One region of the Blautia sp. CAG:257 genome, then DNA from elsewhere that is predicted to be linked to it. Evidence: predicted binding sites of a transcription regulator. Region 1 holds the regulator's gene; the other holds the start of a gene.

Region 1 (8,078 bases):
AAAATAAGTGAATTCCTGAACAGTCAGCTGGAATCACCGGATTTTATGTTCCGTATAAGTGGGGATGAATTTGCTCTTGCATTTTTTGGAAAAAGTGTAAAAACTGTCTCGAAAAAAATCTTAGAATGGCGCAGCAGAATAGAAAGATACGGACAGGAAAAAGGAAGACCTTATTCTGTTTCATTTTCTTATGGGCTCAGTCATACAAATGGCGGAAGTAAGTGTACAGTGGATGAACTTCTGGATCAGGCAGATGAAAAAATGTATGAAGAAAAATTAAGGCATTATAAAAATAATGTTCTTGCCTGTGAGGAAGAAATTTCTCTGAGTAAGCAAAGCGGAAAAACAAGCATGGACTATCCTGCAGAGTATCTTTATGAGGCAATTGTACACAGTACGGATGACTATCTTTATGTATGTAATATGAAAACAGGGGTTTTTCAATATACGTCTGCTTTGATTGATGAGTTTGATCTTCCGGGAGAAGTAATAGAATCTCCCATTGGATACTGGAGAAAGATTGTTCATCCGGATGACTGGAATTGATTTTATAAATCAAATATGGAAATCGGTGAAAACAGAAGAGATGCCCATTATGTGGAATTTCGTGCGAAACAGAGAAGCGGAAAATACGTATGGATGAGATGCCGTGGATATCTTACACGAGATGAATGTGGGATACCGGTTATATTTGCCGGAATCATGCATAAAATGGACGGACAGAATAAGGTGGATCCCCTTACACAGCTTTTTAATCACAGGATGTTTATGAAAAGAATCAGAAAGTACATAGAAAAAAGTCAGGAAGAGAAAATTGCAGTTGCTATTTTGGACGTGGATAATTTCCGGCAGATCAATGAACTTTACAGCAGAAAATTCGGAGACAGGATTTTATGTACAATAGCTTATAATATACAGGTATTGCTACCTGATAATGCAAGGCTGTTTCGATTGGATAATGACCGCCTGGGATTTCTTATGAGAGATGCGGGAAAAAAAGAAGTAAATCAATTTTTTTCAAGAATACAAAAAAGATTCAGTGCTCTTCAGGAATGGAAAAAAGAGAAACTTGAAATTCATCTGTCAGCAGGCTGTGCTTTTTTTCTGATAGCGGCCAGACGGCAGATGAATTGTATCTGCATGCAGACTATGCCCTACAGTATGCAAAAGAACAGGGAAAAGACAGAATGGTCATATTCACAGAAGAGATCCTGAATCAAAAAAGTCATATGCTGGAACTTCTTAAAGTGCTGAGAGATGCAATGAATCATGAGTTTCGTGGATTTTATCTGGACTATCAGCCTCAGGTAAACGGCAGAACAAAAGCGCTGACCGGTGTAGAAGCTCTGGTACGTTTTTGTGATGAGAAGGGAAACCGTATTTCACCAGTGGAATTCATTCCGGTTATGGAAAAAGAAGGAATGATTTATGAAATGGGGAGATGGGTACTGAGACAGGCAATCCGGGATGCAGGAGAATGGATCAGGATCAAGCCGGATTTTGATATTAGTGTAAATGCTTCAGCTCTTGAGATGATGAATGACCAGTATATAGAAGATGTAGAAAAAATTCTGGAAGAGGAAAAATTTCCTGCAAAGAATCTTGTAATTGAACTGACAGAAAGCAGTGCAGTGCAAAGAATGGATATTTTCAGAAATAAATATAAAAAACTTCGGGAAATGGGAATCCGTATTGCGATGGACGATTTTGGTACAGGGTATTCTTCTTTAGAATTTTTGAAAAATGCTCCGATTGATCTGGTTAAAATTGACAGGAGCTTTCTGAAAGATATTTTATACAGCCGATTTGATTCTGCCTTTATCACTTTTATAGTGGAAATCTGCCATGATGTAAATATTAAAGTCTGTCAGGAAGGTGTGGAAACACTGGAAGAATATGAAATGCTGAAAAAAATGGAACTTGATTGTATTCAGGGATATTATTTTGGAAAACCTATGAGCAAAAATGCCATAAGAAATAAAATTTCAGCGGAATGTCAGACGGAAGGAAACGATTAAGGTTTTAGAAACGCTGAAAATGAACTTTCTGATGCAGAAACTGCAAAACAGAAGTATTTGAAGCTTTACCACTGCAACAGCAGTTATCTGTTTCTTATTCCGGACTGTAAACTGATGATTCCTTCAAAGACAGTGACGGTTTAAAAGCTTGAAAAATGGAGTCAGAACAGGGAATCGGGTAAGACTGGAGAAAGTTATAATATACAGCGCCTGTAAGTTCCTTGTTATATGAATGCAGATATTTCAGATCCGTATTCTCTGGAATGTCTGTATTTTTTGTATACAAAAGATTTTTATAAAAATATCTCTTATCTCTTGACAAAATATTTTAACGGTGCTATCTTAACAATGTAGATGTTAGCACTCCTTGATATTGAGTGCTAATAAAAGGAAAGGAGCTGAGGGCGTGGAAGATATTTTGACTGATCGTAAGAAGAAGATTTTAAAAGCGATCATCAAGACCTATATGGAAACAGGGGAGCCGGTGGGATCCCGGACAATTTCCAAGTATACAGATCTTAATGTCAGCTCAGCAACAATCCGAAATGAAATGTCTGACCTGACAGATTTAGGCTATATTGTGCAGCCTCATACCTCTGCCGGAAGAATTCCTTCAGATAAAGGGTATCGGCTGTATGTGGATGAGCTGATGCAGGAAAAGGAAGATGAGATTGAAGAGATACGAAATCTGATGATTGAGAAAACAGACAAGATGGAAAAGGTCCTGAAAAAAGTGGCCAGAGTTCTTGCCTGCAATACCAATTACGCAACAATGATCTCAGTTCCCCAGTACAGCGGAAGTAAGCTGAAATTTATCCAGCTTTCCAGAGTAAATGAGCTTCAGCTGGTAGCAGTAGTTGTCTGTGAGGGAAATGTCATCCGGAACCAGATCATAGATCTTGATGAGGAAATGGATGACGAGACAATTTTAAAACTGAATCTTCTTCTGAATACAAATCTCAACGGGCTTCCGATTCAGGATATTAATCTGGGAATGATTGCAAGACTGAAGGAACAGGCGGGAATCCACAGCGGGCTGGTTGCCACTGTATTGGACGCAGTAGCGGCTACCATACATGTGGATGAAGAGGATCTGGAAATCTATACGTCAGGTGCTACGAACTTCTTCAAGTATCCGGAATTATCAGATAAAGAAAAAGCAACAGGACTGATCTCCGCCTTTGAAGAAAAACAGCAGCTTGCAGACCTTGTAAAGGAAAGCATGGCAGATGCGGACAATACAGGGGTTCAGGTGTATATCGGAGATGAACTTTCGATTCCGACCATGAAGGACTGCAGTGTTGTAACAGCTACTTATGAGCTTGGTCAGGGGCTGCATGGTACCATCGGTATTGTAGGACCGAAACGAATGGATTATGAAAATGTTGTTAATAATCTGAAGACCCTGAAGGTTGAATTAGATCAGGTATTTGGAAAAAATAAAAAAGAAAATGGTGACAGCCAGCAGGCAGGATAGAAAGGTGGTAGAGAACGCGTGGCAGAAGAAAAGAAGAACGCAGCTGAAGTACAGGAAGACACAGAAAAAGAAATTTCTGAAAATGAGACTGTAACAGAAGCTCAGGAAGATTCACCGGAAGCCACAGCCGGAGAGAATACCGCAGAGGGAAGCGAAGCTTCCGCGGATGAAAAAACTGAGGGAAAGACCAAAACCTCTTTCTTTGGAAAAAAGAAAAAGGATAAAAAAGATCAGCAGATCGAGGAGCTGACTGACAGGCTGAAACGCAGCATGGCAGAGTTTGATAATTTCCGTAAACGTACAGAAAAAGAAAAATCCAGTATGTATGTGATCGGAGCAAAAGAGATCATTGAAAACATGCTTCCGGTAGTTGATAACTTTGAAAGAGGTCTTGCACAGGCTCAGGAAGGAGATGCTTTTGCAGACGGCATGAAGATGATCTACAAACAGCTTATGACAACACTTGAGGGACTTGGCGTGGAAGCGATTGAGGCTGTCGGCAAAGAATTTGATCCGGATTTCCATAATGCAGTAATGCATGTGGAAGATGAGAAAGCCGGAGACAATATGGTTGTGGAAGAGCTTCAGAAAGGCTACACCTATAAAGGATTTGTAGTTCGTCACAGTATGGTAAAGGTTGCCAATTGACCTAGAGCACTTAATGAAAACAAGCCGTATGGCGCAGGTTGAATTTAGTGCGAAGGTCGCACGAAGGAACTTAATGAATCTGACCGCAGGGAAGGATGAATTTAGTGAATCGGGCATCCTTAGATAATAAGTAGTCATGGATATAGAGACAAAGAATGAAAATAAATCAGGAGGAAAAATTATCATGGGAAAAATTATTGGTATTGACTTAGGAACAACAAACAGTTGTGTGGCAGTTATGGAAGGTGGCCAGCCCACCGTTATCGCAAATACAGAGGGTGCAAGAACTACACCATCCGTAGTAGCTTTTACAAAAACAGGAGAGCGTCTGGTAGGTGAGCCTGCAAAACGTCAGGCAGTTACCAACGCAGAAAAAACAATCTCCTCCATTAAGAGAGAGATGGGTTCTGATTATCGTGTAACAATTGACGACAAGAAATATTCTCCGCAGGAAATTTCCGCTATGATTCTTCAGAAGCTGAAAAAAGATGCAGAGGGATATCTTGGCGAGACTGTAACAGAAGCAGTTATCACAGTTCCGGCTTACTTTAATGACGCTCAGCGTCAGGCAACCAAGGATGCAGGTAAGATTGCAGGTCTTGATGTAAAACGTATCATCAACGAGCCGACAGCAGCAGCTCTTGCATATGGTCTTGACAATGAAAAAGAACAGAAGATCATGGTATATGACCTTGGCGGCGGTACTTTCGATGTTTCCATCATTGAAATCGGCGATGGTGTTATCGAGGTTCTTTCCACAGCAGGAAACAACCGCCTTGGTGGTGACGACTTTGACCAGAAGATCACAGACTATATGCTTGCAGAGTTCAAGAGAACTGAGGGCGTAGATCTTTCCAGCGACAAGATGGCTCTCCAGAGACTGAAAGAAGCTGCTGAAAAAGCAAAGAAAGAGCTTTCTTCTGCAACAACTACAAACATCAACCTTCCGTTCATCACTGCAACAGCAGAGGGACCGAAGCATTTTGATATGAACCTTACAAGAGCAAAATTTGATGAGCTCACACATGATCTTGTTGAAAAAACAGCAGAGCCGGTACGTCGTGCACTGTCTGATGCAGGCATCACAGCTTCCGAACTTGGCCAGGTACTTCTGGTAGGTGGATCTACACGTATCCCGGCTGTACAGGATAAAGTAAAACAGCTCACAGGCAAAGAGCCAAGCAAATCTCTGAACCCGGATGAGTGCGTTGCACTTGGCGCTTCCGTACAGGGTGGTAAGCTTGCAGGAGATGCAGGCGCAGGCGATATCCTTCTTCTGGATGTTACTCCTCTGTCTCTTTCTATCGAGACAATGGGTGGAATCGCAACACGTCTGATCGAGAGAAATACAACAATTCCTACAAAGAAGAGCCAGATCTTCTCCACAGCAGCAGACAACCAGACTGCTGTAGATATCAATGTTGTACAGGGTGAGCGTCAGTTCGCAAGAGATAACAAATCTCTTGGCCAGTTCCGTCTGGACGGAATCCCGCCAGCACGTCGTGGTGTTCCGCAGATCGAGGTTACTTTTGATATTGATGCCAACGGTATTGTAAATGTTTCGGCAAAAGATCTTGGAACAGGAAAAGAGCAGCACATTACTATTACAGCAGGCTCCAACATGTCTGATTCCGAAATTGACAAGGCTGTAAAAGAAGCAGCAGAGTTTGAGGCTCAGGACAAGAAACGTAAAGAGGCAATTGATACAAGAAATAATGCAGATTCCATGGTATTCCAGGTTGAGAATGCCCTGAAAGAAGCAGGCGATAAAATTGATGCAAATGACAAAGCAGCAGTTGAGACAGACCTCAACGCACTGAAAGATCTTCTTGCACAGACTGCAAATGCTGAGATGACAGACGCACAGGTAGCTGATATCAAGGCTGCACAGGAAAAAATGATGGAAAGCGCTCAGAAGCTGTTTGCAAAAATGTATGAGCAGACACAGCAGGGCGGAGGCCAGGCAGGCCCGGACATGGGCAACATGGGCGGCGGAGCTTCCCAGGGCGGAAACGAAGCCGGATATGGCGATGATGTAGTAGACGCAGACTATAAAGAAGTCTGATAGAAAGCACAGGAAAGAGAAACGATGGCTGATAAAAGAGATTACTATGAAGTCCTGGGCGTTGCAAAAAATGCCAGTGACGCGGAACTGAAAAGAGCATATCGAAAGTTAGCCAAAAAGTATCACCCGGATGTAAATCCGGGTGATAAAGAAGCAGAGGCGAAATTTAAAGAGGCTACGGAAGCATATGGCATTTTAAGCGATCCGGACAAAAGAAAACAGTACGACCAGTTCGGTCATGCAGCTTTTGAAAATGGCGGCGGCGGTGCCGGAGGATTCGGCGGATTTGATTTTAACGGCGCTGATATGGGCGATATTTTCGGTGATATTTTCGGTGACCTGTTTGGCGGCGGAAGCAGAAGACGTGCAAACAATGGACCGATGAGAGGCGCAAACCTTCGTGCAAGAGTGAATATCACTTTTGAGGAAGCGGTATTTGGCTGTGAAAAAGAGCTGGAAATCGTTCTGAAGGATGAATGTACGGATTGTCACGGAACAGGAGCAAAACCCGGAACTCAGCCTGTAACCTGTCCGAAATGTAATGGAGAAGGACAGATTGTATATACTCAGCAGTCCATGTTCGGTATGGTGCGTAATGTCCAGACCTGTCCGGAATGCGGCGGTACAGGAAAAGTAATCAAAGAAAAATGTACTTCCTGCCGTGGAGCCGGATATACATCTTCCAGAAAGAAGATTCAGGTATCCATTCCTGCTGGTATTGACAATGGACAGAGCATCCGTATTCGTGAAAAAGGAGAACCGGGCACAAACGGCGGCCCAAGAGGCGACCTTCTTGTGGAGGTAAATATTGCCCGCCATCCTATTTTCCAGAGACAGGATATGAATATTTTCTCTTCTGCGCCTATTACCTATGCGCAGGCTGCTCTTGGCGGAGAGGTTCATATCAATACAGTGGATGGAGACGTTGTTTATGATGTGAAGCCGGGAACTCAGACTGATACCCGCATCCGTCTGAAAGGCAAGGGTGTTCCTTCTCTGAGAAACAAGAATGTCCGTGGAGATCATTATGTGACTCTGGTTGTTCAGGTTCCTACAAACCTGAATGAAGAGGCAAAGGAAGCTCTCCGCAAGTTTGACGAGGCCTGTGGAAACAGACCGTCAGAGACAAACAGCGAAGGCACAGAGAAACATGAAAAGAAGAAAAAAAGCTTTATGGATAAGCTGAAAGAGACTTTTGAAGATTAATAAATCTTTTAAAGAAAAGAGGGAAACCTCTTTTCTTTTTTTGTTCTTTCGTGTATGATAAAGTGCGAGGTATTATAAGTATAACAAAGTATCAGCCGGAAGCCCGGCAGATCATAGAAACATATATTTTATGATAAAACAGGAGATTTGTTATGAAGTGGAAAAAGTTTAAAATAAAAACCAGAACCGAGGCAGAGGATATCATTATCAGCACTTTATATGATATTGGCCTGGAAGGTGCGCAGATTGAGGATAATGTACCTCTTACTGCGCTGGAAAAGGAGCAGATGTTTGTGGATATCCTTCCTCAGATGCAGGAGGATGACGGAACTGCATATCTGAGCTTTTTTGTGGAGGAAGCAGAGGACGGAAAACTTCTGAAAAACGGCCAGGAGACAGATGCAGAATCCATTCTGAAAGAAGTAAAAGAAGAGCTGGAAGCTTTAAGAGCTTTTCTGGATATCGGAGAGGGCAGCATTGAGGTTGACGAGACAGAGGATATTGACTGGATCAACAACTGGAAACAGTATTTTAAACAGTTTTATGTGGATGATATTCTGATCGTTCCCTCCTGGGAGGAAGTAAAGGCAGAGGATCAGGATAAAATGATCCTTCACATTGACCCGGGAACAGCCTTTGGAACCGGTATGCATGAGACTACTCA
Region 2 (8,078 bases), on a different contig from region 1:
GTCTGCCTCTGTAAGATTCAAAGATTTTACTCTTTTTCTTTTTGATTTTGCCATGATCTTATCAATATCCAGTTCCCCGTTTACAAACAGATATTCATACTCAAGATCTGTTTTTGGGATAATAAAATAACATGCCACGCCCAGACCAATGGCAACGATCAAAAGCAGCGGATTCAGAAAAAGTCCTGCTGCCACAGCCACTACAGTCAGTCCGATCATTCCGAATTTAATCAGGGCATCCTTAAATGTGGATTCCTTTTTCACAAGGAATTCCGAGTACAGTTCACTCATAATTCACTCTCCTTACGAGACACGGCTCGTGCTTGTATAATGATATTTTTATTCTAACATAAAAAGGAACCAGCGTCTATGACGCCGATTCCTTTTTATAAAATATTTATATTACATCATTCCCATTCCAGGATTTCCTGCCGGCATTGCAGGAGTATCTTCCTTAATGGTTGCAACAACAGATTCTGTTGTCAGTAAAGTGGATGCAACACTTGTGGCGTTCTGAAGAGCGCTTCTTGTAACCTTTGCAGGATCCAGGATTCCGGACTCTACCATATTTACATATTCTTCGTTCAGAGCGTCAAATCCAACGCCTGGCTCGGATTCTCTTACTTTATTGATGATTACAGAGCCTTCCAGTCCTGCATTTGCAGAAATGTGGAATAAAGGAGCCTCCAGAGCTTTCAGGATAATGTTTGCACCTGTCTTCTCATCGCCTTCAAGAGTTGCCGCAAGCTCTGCAACCTTCTTGGATGCGTGGATGTATGCGGAACCGCCGCCTGCAATGATACCTTCCTCAACTGCTGCTCTTGTAGCTGCAAGAGCATCCTCAAGACGGAGTTTTGCTTCCTTCATCTCTGTCTCAGTTGCTGCGCCTACACGGATAACTGCTACGCCGCCTGCCAGTTTTGCAAGTCTTTCCTGTAATTTTTCTTTATCAAATTCAGAGGTTGTTTCCTCAATCTGTCCGCGGATCTGAGCAACACGGTCAGCAATTGCCTTTTTGTCGCCGCAGCCGTCAACGATAACTGTATTTTCTTTTGCAACTTTAACGGATTTTGCACGTCCAAGCTGCTCCATAGTAGCTTCTTTCAGATCCAGACCGAGCTCGTCGGAGATTACCTGGCCGCCTGTAAGGATAGCGATATCCTGAAGCATTTCTTTTCTTCTGTCGCCATATCCCGGAGCCTTAACAGCAACTACCTGGAAGGTTCCTCTTAATTTGTTTACAATAAGAGTGGTAAGAGCCTCGCCCTCTACATCCTCTGCGATAATAAGAAGTTTTGCGCCGGCCTGAACGATCTGCTCCAGAAGTGGAAGGATCTCCTGAATATTGCTGATCTTCTTGTCTGTGATCAGGATGTACGGATCTTCAAGGTTTGCTTCCATTTTTTCCATATCTGTGGACATGTAAGCGGAAATATATCCACGGTCAAACTGCATACCTTCTACAAGGTCAAGCTCTGTATGCATGGTCTTGGACTCTTCTACTGTGATAACGCCGTCTTTGGAAACTTTTTCCATAGCGTCTGCAACAAGCTGGCCAACTTCCTCGTCACTTGCAGAAATTGCAGCTACGTTTGCGATCTGTTTCTTTCCGCTGATTGTCTGGCTCATTTCCTGAATTGCTTTTACTGCTGTATCAGTTGCTTTTTTCATTCCTTTACGAAGGATGATCGGGTTTGCTCCTGCTGCAAGGTTCTTCATACCCTCATGAACCATAGCCTGTGCCAGAACAGTAGCTGTTGTAGTACCGTCGCCTGCAACATCGTTTGTTTTGGAAGCAACTTCTTTGATCAGCTGTGCTCCCATGTTCTCAAATCCGTCCTCAAGCTCGATTTCTTTTGCAATAGTCACACCGTCGTTTGTGATAAGCGGAGCGCCGAAAGATTTGTCAAGTACAACGTTTCTTCCTTTCGGTCCAAGTGTTACTCTTACTGTATTTGCAAGCTGGTTTACACCATTTTCAAGTGCGGCTCTTGCTTCTGCACCAAATTTGATTTCTTTTGCCATGATGAAAATTCCTCCTAGTCTTTTATAAGATACAAAACTTTTAAAGAAACACCATTTTCACTGGTTTCGCCCTTCTCTGTATGGGGATTCATCCAGTATTCCTGTCTGTGTTTTATTTAACAACTGCTAAAATATCGCTCTGTTTTACAATGATGTACTCTTCGCCGTCAAGCTTAACTTCTGTTCCTGCATATTTGGAGTAGATAACCTGATCTCCTGCAGCAACTTCCATTTTTACTTCTTTGCCGTCTACCATTCCGCCAGGACCTACTGCAATAACTTCTGCCTGCTGCGGTTTTTCCTGAGCCTGACCCGGAAGCACGATGCCGGATTTTGTTGTCTCTTCTGCTTCTAACTGTTTTAATACAACTCTGTCACCTAAAGGTACTAATTTCATAATCTATTTCCTCCTTTTATTTGTCGCAATCTGTTGCTAGCACTCATTTTATTCGAGTGCTAATCACTGTCCTTATATTATTGAATTGCCTCCCATTTCGCAACTCTTTTCACGGTCATATAAATAGATATATACTTTTATTATCTCTTATTTACTCTTATTTTCTTGTTTTTTCTTATCTTCTTATTTTTTTATAAATCTGCGCCATGTCTGTTCCATATTCTGATTTCCTGACTTTCCCCATTAATGGCCATAATCCTGACTGCAAACTGTTCAAAGTTCAGATGCTTTCAAATTTCCGTAAAATTCCAAATTGCAGTTTCTGATCTCCCTTATCCAATACTTTATATCCCGGGCTGTCCTGTTATCTCGTACAATCTTTTTCCAATAAAACTGCTCTGTCCCCCTGCAACAGGAATCTGACAAATGTCAAACTTTCCCATAAAGCAACTATTCCCCCCGCCTCTTGACAAAGAGCCAAAAAAGGCAGGAGCATTTCCGCTCCTGCCTGATAAATATCGTTTATTCAGACTTCTTTATGATTTTTTGTTTCGCTGGGCTTTGATCTCTTCCAGCTCGTCAAAGATCACTTCATTCAGAACCTTGATATAGGTTCCCTTCATTCCTGAAGAACGGGACTCGATCACGCCTGCACTTTCAAATTTACGCAGTGCGTTGACAATCACTGATCTGGTGATTCCCACTCTGTCGGCAATCTTGCTGGCTACAAGAATGCCCTCTTCTCCGTCCAGCTCATCAAAAATATGGATGATCGCTTCCAGTTCTGAGAAAGATAAGGTATTAAATGCTGATTTTACTACCTGCTGCTTTCTGTCCTCTTCTGCGTTCTCCTCATGGACTGCACGCATCATTTCCAGACCAACTACAGTTGTTCCATATTCACTGACAATAATGTCCTCAATATCGTATGGCTTGTCGTCTCTGTACATAAATACAGTTCCAAGGCGCTCTCCGGCAATATCAATAGGATTGATGATGCCCTGGCACCGGCTGTCCACATGCTCAAAACCAAGTGTCTGAAGATTTACATTCTCTTTTGTTGATAAAACTCCTAAAAATCTTTCATTCAAAAGAGTATCTACATGTCCGCCGACTTTATCCTCGATCAGCTCTGTGATTTCCTGTACACCCGGGCATAAGCTGACGCCCAGCACCTTGCCCTTTTTGCTCAACACCAGTATATTAGAACTTAAAGTCTCCATCAGTACCTGGCAGATATCATTAAATACTACCTTGCTGGAGCTGCTGTTGTGCAAAAGTTTGTTAATCTTTCTTGTTCTGTCTAACAACTGAACGCTCATACTGGCCTCCTTTTCTCATCTATCCGGTATTTTCTACATAAATGTCCTGATGATTTTATATTACACGCTTTTTTCCAAAATTACAAGACATTTTTATGTTTTTTCAATTTTGCCTGCCTATTCTGAAAATATTTTCTTTTTAAATTTATTGTATATTTTTTTAATCATCCTGCTTTGCTTTCTGCTCTACATAGCCGCAGGTCTCCTGGCTGCACACCAGCTTGTTTCCTTTTTCTACCATATAACTGCCGCATACCGGACATTTTTTGTCAGACGGCTTCTGCCAGGACATAAAATCGCATTCCGGATTGTCCTCGCAGCCATAATATTTCCGGCCTTTCTGTGTTTTTTTCAGAACAACATCCTTACCGCATTTCGGACATGCAACGCCTATCTTCTCATAGTAAGGTTTTGTATTTCTGCAGTCCGGAAAGCCCGGACAGGCAAGAAATCTTCCATGAGGACCGTATTTGATCACCATATTCCTTCCGCAGAGATCACAGACCACATCTGTCACTTCATCCTGGATATCTACCTTTTCCAGCTCCTGCTCCGCTGCATCCACATCCTTTTTCAGATCCGGATAAAAATTGCGAACAACGGTTTTCCACTGAACGGTACCGGCTTCCACACAGTCCAGAAGACCTTCCATCATGGCTGTAAAATGAACGTCCACAATACTTGGAAACGCCTGCTTCATAATATTGTTCACTACCTCGCCCAGCTCTGTCATATACAGATTTTTCTGCTCTTTTGACACATAACGGCGGCTGATAATCGTGGTAATGGTAGGCGCATAGGTACTTGGACGGCCGATTCCCTGTTCCTCCAGTGCCTTTACAAGAGAGGCTTCTGTGTAATGAGCCGGCGGCTGGGTAAAATGCTGTTCCGGCTTCAGCTCCAGCAGTTCAAGCTCCATGCCTTTTTCCAGACTCTGGCTGAGGACGTTTCCTTTCTTATTGTCATCATCCTGCACATACACGGACATAAAGCCGTCAAATACTACCTTTGACGCAGATACTGTAAACGTATATTCTCCTGCGCCAATCTTTACAGAAGTGGTTTCATAACGTGCCGGCGCCATTCTGCTTGCAGTGAATCGTTTCCATATAAGCTGATAAAGGCGGAACTGATCTCTTGAAAGAGATTCCTTCAGCATTACCGGAGTTCTTGCAATGTCTGTGGGACGGATCGCCTCATGGGCATCCTGGATCTTCGGATCCTTTTTAACTGCCTTTCCGCCCTCTGCCACATATCTTTCTCCATACTGATCTCCGATGTATGCTCTTGCGGCCTCATCAGCCTCCTGTGAGATTCTTGTAGAATCCGTACGCAGATAGGTGATGATACCCACTGTGCCGTTTCCCTTGATATCAATACCCTCATAAAGCTGCTGAGCCAGACGCATAGTTTTCTGAGTGGAAAAGTTAAGTGTCTTGGCTGCCTCCTGCTGCAGTGTACTGGTGGTAAACGGAAGAGGAGCGTTTTTGATCCTCTCTCCTTTTTTTACTTCTGTCACCTGATATTCTGCGTTTTCCAGCTTTTTCAGGATCTCGTCCATTTCTGCCTTATTGTGAATCGGAAGCTTTTTATCTGTTCCATAGAATTTTGCCTGAAGAGGCTTCTTTTCCCCACGGATCTTAAACGCTCCCTCAAGGCTCCAGTATTCCTCCGGAATAAAGGAATTAATCTCTTCCTCTCTGTCGCAGATGATCCGAAGCGCCACTGACTGCACACGTCCTGCGCTCAGACCTCTTTTTACCTTTGCCCAGAGCAGCGGGCTGATGCTGTAACCTACCATACGATCCAGCATTCTTCTGGCCTGCTGTGCATCCACAAGATTCATGTCCAGCTCTCTTGGCTGTTTGATTGAATTTTTGACTGCTGTTTTGGTGATCTCATTAAAGGTGATCCTGCGCATTTTTTTCGGATCTTCCTTTAACGCCTGCATCAGATGCCAGGAAATAGCCTCTCCCTCACGGTCAGGGTCAGTTGCCAGATAAATTTTGTCAGCCTTTTTTGCCGCCTTGCGCAGCCCTGCCAGAAGCTCTCCCTTTCCGCGGATAGTTATATATTTGGGCTCAAAGTCATTTTCCACATCAATTCCAAACTGACTTTTCGGAAAATCTCTTACATGTCCGTTAGATGCCTGTACGTCATAATTACTCCCCAGAAACTTCTTAATTGTTTTTACCTTTGCAGGTGACTCCACGATCACCAGATATTTTGCCATGCTACCTCTCCTATTTATCAAAATCACTTATGTCTGAATTTTTACATAATAATGTCTGCTGATTTCTCTGACCAGTCCCAGAATACTCAGTTCCACAAGAATACTTCCTGTTTTTTCAGCGGAAAGCCCTGTTTCCTGCATGATACTATCCCTGGATTTTGGTCGTAAATCGAGACAACTATACACCATATTCAAATCACTTGCAAGTCCTAAGTTCTTTTTTTCAGATGATTTTACGGTATTTTTACAATTTATCCCAAGCTCCTCCAAAAGCACTTCCGGCTTGTATGCCAGCCCTGCTCCGTCATAGATCAGCCTGTGGCAGCCTCTGCTCAGCTCTTCATTTACAGGGCCCGGAAGGGCAAAAACTGCCTTTCCCTGTTCCAGCGCCCACTGGGCTGTAATAAGGGAACCGCTCTTTTCTTTTGCCTCCACTACAAGAACCAGGTCTGACAACGCACTTAAAATTCTGTTCCTTGCAGGAAAATGATAATTCCTCGGCTGAGTGCCCGGAGGATATTCACTGAGGATTCCTCCCTTTTCTCTCAAAATTCTTTCATAAAGATTCCGGTTGGCTGCCGGATAACAGACATCCGGTCCGCTTCCCAGAACTGCCCAGGTGGGCATCCCTCCTGCAAGCGCTCCTCTGTGTCCTTCCGAATCGATTCCTGTTGCCATTCCGCTGATGATCTGCACTCCTGCTTCTGCCAGGGTCTTTGCATACTGAAACGCCTGGATTCTTCCGTAGGGACTGCACATTCTTGCTCCCACAACTGCAGCACAGGGTCTTTCCGGATCCGGCAGCCTTCCTTTTATGTAAAGCTTTTCCGGCATGTGGTCATAGGCTTTCAGTTTTTCCGGATATTCCGGCTGGCCTTTTTCGATACATCTGATATTGTCTGAGTGATTTCTTTCCATATAAAATACCCCTTCTCCCGTTTTTTTATGACTTTTTATTTTTCTGTTCACGACCAGTATTTTTTGTCGAAGGCCCGGTAGGACAGCGCTTCTCCTATATGCTCTTTTTTTATCAGCTCCGAGCCTTCCATGTCGGCAATGGTTCGGGAAACCTTCAGTATCCTGTGGTATGCTCTGGCGCTGAAATCCATTCTGTCAAAGGCTGCTTCCAGAAGCGCTTTCCCCTGATCATCCGTCCGGCAATAAGCTTCAATCATGTTTCCTTTCAGTTCCCCGTTAAACTGAATGTTTTCATTCTGATAGCGATTTCTCTGGATTTCATGAACCTTTTCCACTCGTTTCCTGATTCGGTCCGATGCTTCCCCCTGTTTTCCGTTCAGACTGGAAAAGCTTACCGGTTCTGCCTCTGCACAGAGATCCAGACGGTCAAGAAGCGGCTGACTGATCTTATTCAGATACCTGCTTACCTGCCCGGACGTGCACCGGCACCGGTTCATATCCGGATAATACCCGCAGGGACAGGGATTCATTGCTGCGCACAGGATAAAATCAGCAGGAAAGGTATAGGTTCCGTATACTCTTGAAATCCGTATTACCCGGTCTTCCAGAGGCTGCCGCAGGATTTCCAGGGTTCTTCTGGAAAATTCCGGCATCTCATCCAGAAACAGAACGCCCCTGTGGGCCAGCGTGATCTCCCCCGGTCTTGGATTACGCCCGCCGCCCGCAAGGGCAGGAGCCGGACTGGAGTGATGAGGACTTCGGAAAGGCCGCTGCCTTACCAGAGGATCCGTGGGAGAAAGAAGCCCTGCAATACTGTAGATTTTAGTCAGCTCCAGACTTTCCTCAAAGGTCAGAGGCGGCATGATTCCCGGTATCCGTCTTGCCACCATGGTTTTTCCTGCTCCCGGCGGTCCGATCATCAGAAGATTATGGAATCCGCTTACAGAAATTTCCACTGCTCTTCTTAAAGATTCCTGCCCCCGGATCTCACTGAAATCCAGTTCCTGTCCCGGCTGCTCTGTTTCCTGTCTGATACAGGGCTGTCTGTACTTCCCGGGAGCTTTCAGAAAAATGATCAGCTCCTTTAAATTTTTTACCCCTATGATTTTCATATCCGGCACCAGACAGGCCTCTCTCATATTCCCCCAGGGGACAATGCACAGCCGGCACTTTTCTTCTCTTG

Evidence for each region. The regulator HrcA, encoded in region 1, represses chaperone genes, less so after heat shock. The targets are predictions, from matches to a motif close to TGTTAGCACTCNNNNNNNNNGAGTGCTAACA.
Region 2: groES (co-chaperone GroES) is a predicted target of HrcA. The motif match lies at 2,457-2,487, and genes of this name have one in related genera.

What each region holds. Positions count from the first base shown of each region.
Region 1 is NZ_HF999112.1:6,761-14,838, forward strand. Features, by position in the region: gene QVP40_RS12280 (GGDEF domain-containing protein) at 1-546, shown strand, start outside; gene QVP40_RS12285 (sensor domain-containing diguanylate cyclase) at 598-1,215, shown strand; gene QVP40_RS12290 (EAL domain-containing protein) at 1,188-2,018, shown strand; gene hrcA (heat-inducible transcriptional repressor HrcA) at 2,425-3,495, shown strand; gene grpE (nucleotide exchange factor GrpE) at 3,514-4,143, shown strand; gene dnaK (molecular chaperone DnaK) at 4,328-6,208, shown strand; gene dnaJ (molecular chaperone DnaJ) at 6,233-7,414, shown strand; partial or broken gene QVP40_RS12315 (50S ribosomal protein L11 methyltransferase) at 7,567-8,078, shown strand, end outside.
Region 2 is NZ_HF999126.1:7,727-15,804, reverse strand. Features, by position in the region: gene QVP40_RS13525 (DUF6106 family protein) at 1-291, opposite strand, end outside; gene groL (chaperonin GroEL) at 403-2,025, opposite strand; gene groES (co-chaperone GroES) at 2,138-2,422, opposite strand; gene codY (GTP-sensing pleiotropic transcriptional regulator CodY) at 2,959-3,744, opposite strand; gene topA (type I DNA topoisomerase) at 3,905-5,977, opposite strand; gene dprA (DNA-processing protein DprA) at 6,005-6,895, opposite strand; partial or broken gene QVP40_RS13495 (YifB family Mg chelatase-like AAA ATPase) at 6,943-8,078, opposite strand, start outside.